3 regions of the Herbaspirillum sp. VT-16-41 genome follow, and region 1 is predicted to be linked to each of the others. Evidence: predicted binding sites of a transcription regulator. Region 1 holds the regulator's gene; each other region holds the start of a gene.
The links. The regulator sigma-54, encoded in region 1, starts transcription at its own class of promoters, with help from an activator protein. The targets are predictions, from matches to a motif close to TGGCANGNAANCTGCTTT.
Positions count from the first base shown of each region.

Region 2: a site for sigma-54 is predicted at 1,284-1,301, ahead of BTM36_RS18785 (ammonium transporter). Genes of this name have one in related genera too.
Region 3: a site for sigma-54 is predicted at 1,293-1,310, ahead of prpB (methylisocitrate lyase). Genes of this name have one in related genera too.

Region 1 is NZ_MUXB01000099.1:84,407-86,607, reverse strand. It holds gene raiA (ribosome-associated translation inhibitor RaiA) at 1-245, opposite strand, end outside; gene BTM36_RS08820 (RNA polymerase factor sigma-54) at 404-1,894, opposite strand; gene lptB (LPS export ABC transporter ATP-binding protein) at 1,962-2,201, opposite strand, start outside.
Region 2 is NZ_MUXB01000120.1:270,259-272,459, forward strand. It holds gene BTM36_RS18780 (alkaline phosphatase) at 1-999, opposite strand, end outside; gene BTM36_RS18785 (ammonium transporter) at 1,351-2,201, shown strand, end outside.
Region 3 is NZ_MUXB01000101.1:254,593-256,793, reverse strand. It holds gene prpC (2-methylcitrate synthase) at 1-300, opposite strand, end outside; gene prpB (methylisocitrate lyase) at 350-1,240, opposite strand; gene prpR (propionate catabolism operon regulatory protein PrpR) at 1,572-2,201, shown strand, end outside.

The DNA.
Region 1 (2,201 bases):
AGGGCATCGATGGCGGCATAGAGGTCGTGCGCAATGCTTTCCGCATGTAGATCCTTCCCCTTGATGTGGACGTTGATTTCCGCTTTTTGGCGCTTTTCCTTTTCTGTGAGTTTATCTACGCTCAGGATCACGCTGACGTCGATCACGTTGTCGAAATGGCGCTTGATACGGGCCAGCTTGCTTTGCACGTATTCCCGGATGGCGGGGGTCAGTTCGAGGTGGTGTCCACTGATGGTCAGATTCATACAAGACTCCTATCGTGAGGTCACTGGAGGTTCGTGCGATGCATCGTCTACAGCTGCTGTACCACGGGCACGGTCTTCGTGTCGGATGGCATGGGCACCAGGTAGGGATGCTTGCCTGAACACAGCAACGGTACTGCTACAGAAAAACTGAGGAAAGCTCAGAGGGACTTGCGGAGATTGACTGGCGGAATCTTCAACACTTCGCGGTATTTGGCGACTGTGCGTCGCGCGACCACCATGCCTTGTTCTGCCAGCATATCCGCAATCTTGCTATCGGATAATGGGGTCTGCGGGTTTTCGGCTCCTATCAACTGTTTGATCAGCGCCCGTATCGCGGTGGAGGAGGCTTCGCCTCCGGTTTCAGTCGCGACGTGGCTACCGAAGAAGTACTTCAACTCGAACATGCCGTGCGGCGTGAGCATGTATTTTTGAGTTGTCACACGAGAGATTGTGCTCTCGTGTAGACCCAGTGTATCAGCAATTTCACGCAGCACAAGGGGCCGCATGGCCACTGCGCCATGTGAAAAGAAGTTTCTTTGACGTTCGACAATAGCCTGCGCGACTCGCAAAATTGTATCGAAACGTTGCCGCATGTTCTTGATGAGCCACTTGGCTTCCTGCAACTGCGACGACAGCGATCCTTCGCCCTTGGCCTGCTTGAGCGCACTCGCATACATTGCATTGACGCGCAGCTTGGGCATGACCTCATGGTTGAGCATGACCTGCCAGCCGTTCTTTGTCTGTTTGACAATCACGTCTGGCACCACGTAGTCCGAAGCATCGCGCGCGAATTCGGCACCCGGATGCGGACGGCACTGACGGATCACCGCCTGTGCTTCGCGCAGGTCCTCGTCATCGCAATCGAGAGCCTTCTTGATCTTGTTGAAATCGCGCTGTGCGAACAGCGGCAGGTAATCCTCGACAATCCTCAAGGCCAGCTTGCGGGTGACGAAGGGCACCTTGGGCAGGCGGCGGATCTGCAGTGCCAGACATTCACCGGCACTGCGCGCACCCACTCCGGCCGGGTCCAGGCTCTGCAGCAGCTTCAGCGAGATCGACAGTTCTTCCAGATCAACGCCCAGCTCTTCCGGCAGGCGCGCCAGGATGTCTTCCAGCGGTTCCTCCAGGTAACCGCTTTCGTCCAGCGCATCGGTGAGCAGTTCCAGCAGCGCACGGTCGCGGTGCGTGCGGGCGGTGACCCGGATCTGTTCCAGCAGGTGTTCGCGCAGGGTCAGCTCATGCGCTTCCAGTTGCGGGCGGGCATCGTCGTCGTCGGGCGATTTGCCACTGCGCGCCACGTCGTCGAAGCTCCAGTCGGATTCGCCACTGACACCGCTCTCGGGGCTGTTGTCTTGATAGTCGAAACTGGCTTCGCCATCAGTAGCGGAGGGGGCTGCTTCGTTGCCGCTGTCGCCAGCGGGCTCGGCCACTCCGGTGGAGGGCGCGGAAGAGACCGCGCCATCGGCCAACAGGCGCACCGAATTGTCGAGAGCGTCGTCCAGGCGTTCGAGCAGGGGATTGTCGGACAGGATCTGTTCCAGTTCCTGGTGCAGTTCCAGCGTCGACAGTTGCAACAGCCTGATCGACTGCTGCAGTTGCGGCGTCAATGCGAGGTGCTGCGAGGTACGTAACTGGAGCGACTGTTTCATCTGTCTTTCTGGGAGCGGCGTGGCCCGCTGGTTGCAATACCGTTGTGTGGCCGATGGACGGCGGGTGCTACATGCGGAAGTGTTCGCCTAGGTATACGCGGCGCACCGATTCGTTGGCGATGATCTCTTCCGGGTTACCGCTGGCCAGCACCGTGCCCTGGTTGATGATGTAGGCGCGGTCGCAGATACCCAGGGTTTCCCGCACGTTGTGGTCGGTGATGAGCACGCCGATGCCGCGTTCCTTGAGGAAGCGCACGATGCGCTGGATTTCGATCACTGCAATCGGGTCGATACCGGCAAACGGTTC
Region 2 (2,201 bases), on a different contig from region 1:
GTCCAGCATGAACACCTCCAGCAGCGGGCCGTGATTGAAGGCGCGATAGATGCGGAAAGGATCGGCCTGGTCGATGCGGAAGGGATTGTGTTCGAACATGGCCTGGCGCGCACGGGCCGCCAGCACATCGATGTTGCGCTCGTCGTAGCGCTTTTCCTGGGCGCCGATCACCTGGCCCGGATACCAGTTGTTGCGCACCTCGTGGTCGTCCCACTGCACCAGGAACGGCACCTCGGCGGCGAAGCGGCGCTTGCTGGCATCCAGCATGTTGTAGGCGAAGTTGCCGCGATAGTCGTCCAGCGTCTGCGCCACCTTGGACTTGGCCTCGGTCACCACGTTGCGCCACAGGCTGCCATCATCCAGCTTCACCTCGGACTGGATCGGACCGTCCGCATAGATCTGGTCGCCCGAATGGATGAAGAAGTCAGGACGGAAGCGGCGCATGCTCTCGTACACCCGGTAGCCACCCCATTGCTCATTGATGCCCCAGCCCTGGCCGGCTTCGTCCCCCGAGAAGGCGAAGGTGATGTCGCGTGCCTGCCCGCGCGCCGTAGCCGGCACCATCAGGCTGCCGGTCAGCGGCTCGCTCAGGGCCGACTCATGCACCAGGTCCTGGAAACGCACGCGGTAATACACCCGCTGCCCTGCCGGCAAACCCCGCAGGTCCACGCGGGCGGTGTAGTCGTCCCGCGCCAGCGCAGTGGGGCCGGCGATGCGCACCGCATCGGCGAAGTTCTCGCTGGTGGAATACTCCACCAGCATGCGCGCATTGCGGTCGGCGCGCGCCCAGACGATGGCGCTGTCGCGGGTAACGTCGCCGCTCATGATCCCGCCCGGGAACTGCGGGCGCAGACGCTCGGCGGTGACGATGGCCGGCGCGGCAGCCAGGCTGGCGGGGCTGGCGATCACGGCCACGCTGCCGGCGGCGGCGGCAGTGACGGCGCTGTCGCGCAGGAAGCGGCGACGGCTGGGTTCGGCTGGCGAATTCTGGTCTGGCATGGCAACTCCTGAGGGTGAGGAAAAAAGAAGGGAGTTGCAATTTAGCAATCGCGTATGACCGTTCCATGAAAGCACGATGACCAATGCTGACCGGATCCCCCAAAACGGCTAAATGACGTGATTTTCAAAAAAATTCGAGCCGCCCTGCCCTCGCACCAAAACAAACCGCGCCACCGTATCGCCTACCCGTATCGCACAATTTTCGTGCGCATCACAAGCTGACAAGGACCTAACGCACCCAAAAAGTCCTTTTGAATCAAGCCACTGCAAAACAATCACCAAAATGGAACGAAAATTGCATCAGTCCGGGCTTTCGATTCTTTCCTTGCACAATTTTTGGGAGATTTTCTGGTGGACGATCACAAAAACGGCGCAGACGCCCTCTTCATCCTGCTGGGGGCGATCATGATCCTGGCCATGCATGCCGGCTTCGCGTTCCTGGAACTGGGGACGGTGCGCAAGAAGAACCAGGTCAATGCCCTGGTGAAGATCCTGGCCGACTTCGCGGTCTCGACCATTGTCTATTTCTTCATCGGCTACTACGTCGCCTATGGCGTGAGCTTCTTTGCCGGTGCCGAAACCCTGGCCGAGCGCAGTGGCTTCGAGCTGGTGAAATTCTTCTTCCTGCTGACCTTCGCCGCCGCCATTCCGGCCATCATCTCGGGCGGCATCGCCGAACGCTCCAAATTCAACCCGCAGCTGCTGGCCACCGCCGTACTGGTCGGCCTGGTCTATCCCTTCTTCGAGGGCATCGCCTGGAACCAGCACTTCGGCGTACAGGCCTGGCTGGCGGCCACCTTCGGCGCCGAATTCCACGACTTCGCCGGTTCCATCGTGGTCCACGCCGTCGGCGGCTGGATCGCCTTGCCCGCCGTGCTGCTGCTGGGTGCGCGCCGCGGCCGCTACAGCAAGGAAGGTGCGGTCGCCGCCCATCCCCCCTCCAACATCCCCTTCCTGGCACTGGGCGCATGGATCCTGACGGTGGGCTGGTTCGGTTTCAACGTGATGAGCGCGCAGACCCTGGACAAGATGAACGGCCTGGTCGCGATGAACTCCCTCATGGCCATGGCCGGTGGCACCCTGGTCGCACTGCTGATGGGCCGCAACGACCCCGGCTTCGCCTACAACGGCCCGCTGGCCGGCCTGGTGGCGGTATGTGCCGGCTCCGACCTGATGCACCCGCTGGGCGCGCTGGTCACCGG
Region 3 (2,201 bases), on a different contig from region 1:
ATGCGAGGCCGCAGGCAGCCATTCCAGCGCCGCCTTGACGTTGGCCGGCAGGCCGCGCAGGGCCTTGAGCTTGGCCTTGTAGGCGCGCAGTTCGGCGGCGGTGGGCAGCTTGCCGTGCACCAGCAGGTGGGCGATCTCTTCGAACTCGCAGCTGTCGGCCACGTCCAGGATGTCGTAGCCGCGATAGTGCAGGTCATTGCCGGTCTTGCCGACGGTACACAGGGCGGTGTTACCGGCGGTGACGCCGGAGAGGGCAACGGACTTCTTGGGCTTGAAACCTGCGGCTTGTTGTTCGCTCATCGTGTTCTCCTCGTAGCGTGTTCGGTGAAAACTGAATTGTCGGAAGGGATTACTTGTTCTTCTGCTGGGCAAACAGCGCATCCAGGCGCTGCTCGTAGCTGTGGTAGTCGATGCGGTCGTACAGTTCCATGCGGGTCTGCATGGTATCGACCACGTTCTTCTGGGTACCGTCGCGGCGGATCGCCTGATAAACGTTTTCGGCCGCCTTGTTCATGGCGCGGAAGGCCGACAGCGGATAGAGCACCAGGCCGACGTCGGCGCCCTTGAGTTCGTCCACGGTGAACAGCGGGGTCGAGCCGAATTCGGTGATGTTGGCCAGGATCGGCACCTTCACCGCATTGGCGAACTGCTTGTACATACCCAGGTCGGTGATGGCTTCCGGGAAGATCATGTCGGCACCGGCTTCGACGCAGGCCACGGCGCGCTCCACGGCGGCCTCCAGGCCTTCCACGGCCAGTGCATCGGTGCGCGCCATGATGACGAAGTTCTCATCGGTACGGGCATCCACGGCGGCCTTGATGCGGTCCACCATTTCCTGCTTGCTGACGATTTCCTTGCCGGGACGGTGACCGCAGCGTTTGGCGCCGACCTGGTCTTCGATGTGCATGGCGGCGGCACCGAACTTGATCATCGACTTCACGGTGCGGGCCACGTTGAAGGCCGAGGCGCCGAAGCCGGTATCGACATCGACCAGCAGCGGCAGGTCGCACACGTCGGTGATGCGGCGTACGTCGGTGAGCACGTCGTCCAGATTGGAAATGCCGAGGTCGGGCAAGCCCAGGGAACCGGCCGCGACGCCGCCGCCGGACAGGTAGATGGCACGGAAGCCGGCGCGCTTGGCCAGCAGGGCGTGATTGGCGTTGATCGCGCCGATGACTTGCAAGGGGGATTCTTCCTGGACGGCCTGGCGGAACGCTGCGCCTGCGGAGTGGAGAGCCATGATGGACACCTTCTGTAAGGGTTGCTGGAGGTAGCGGACTATGGAGGGCCCTATTGCAACGGCCGTGCCATCGCACTGCAACATCCTGCGAAACCTGGCGGGCCTGTTTTGGGGTGATGTGAAACTTCCTTCCAGATCAATGACTTGCGAACGAAACCTGGCTCCCCTGTCACGCCAGCAGGCAGGCCGGACGGGCGATCCGGAGGCATGCCACCCTGTTTCATCAGTGTTACACTAACGTTTCACTGAAACATGGTGAACGTTTCTTCCTGGCTGGCTTCAGGCCTTTCCAGTCATCATCAGTCAGCTTCAGCCACCCAGCGCCACGCCCATGAAACGCCCTGCCCCCACCGACCGCCACGCCGACAAACCCGTGATCTGGACCGCTTCGGTCTCGCGCCTGTCGGAGCTGTTCCGCGACATCACGCTGGAGTTCGACGCCCTGGCCGACATCGAGCCCATCCACCTGGGGTTCGACGAGGCCGTACGCGAGATCCGCGAGCGCCTGGCCACGCAGCGCTGCGACGTGGTCATCTCGGCCGGCTCCAACGGCGCCTACCTCAAGAGCCGGTTGCCGGTGCCGGTGGTGGTGGCGCGTGCCAGCGGCTTCGACGTGATGCAGGCGCTGGCACGGGCGCGCCAGATCACCACCCGCATCGGCCTGGTCAGCTATCAGGAAGAGATGCCGGCGCTGACCGAGTTCCAGCAGATGTTCGGGCTGGACATCGCCCAGCGCACCTATGCCACCGAGGAAGATGCGCGGGCCGTGGTCAACGAACTGAAGGCCGGTGGCATCGAGGCCGTGGTGGGTGCCGGCCTCATCACCGACCTGGCTGAAGAGGCCGGCATGCACGGCATCTTCCTGTACTCCTCGGCCACCGTGCGCCAGGCCTTCGAGGATGCACTGGAACTGGCGCGCCTGACCCAACTGGAGAGCACGCGTGGCCCGCTCCTGCCGGTG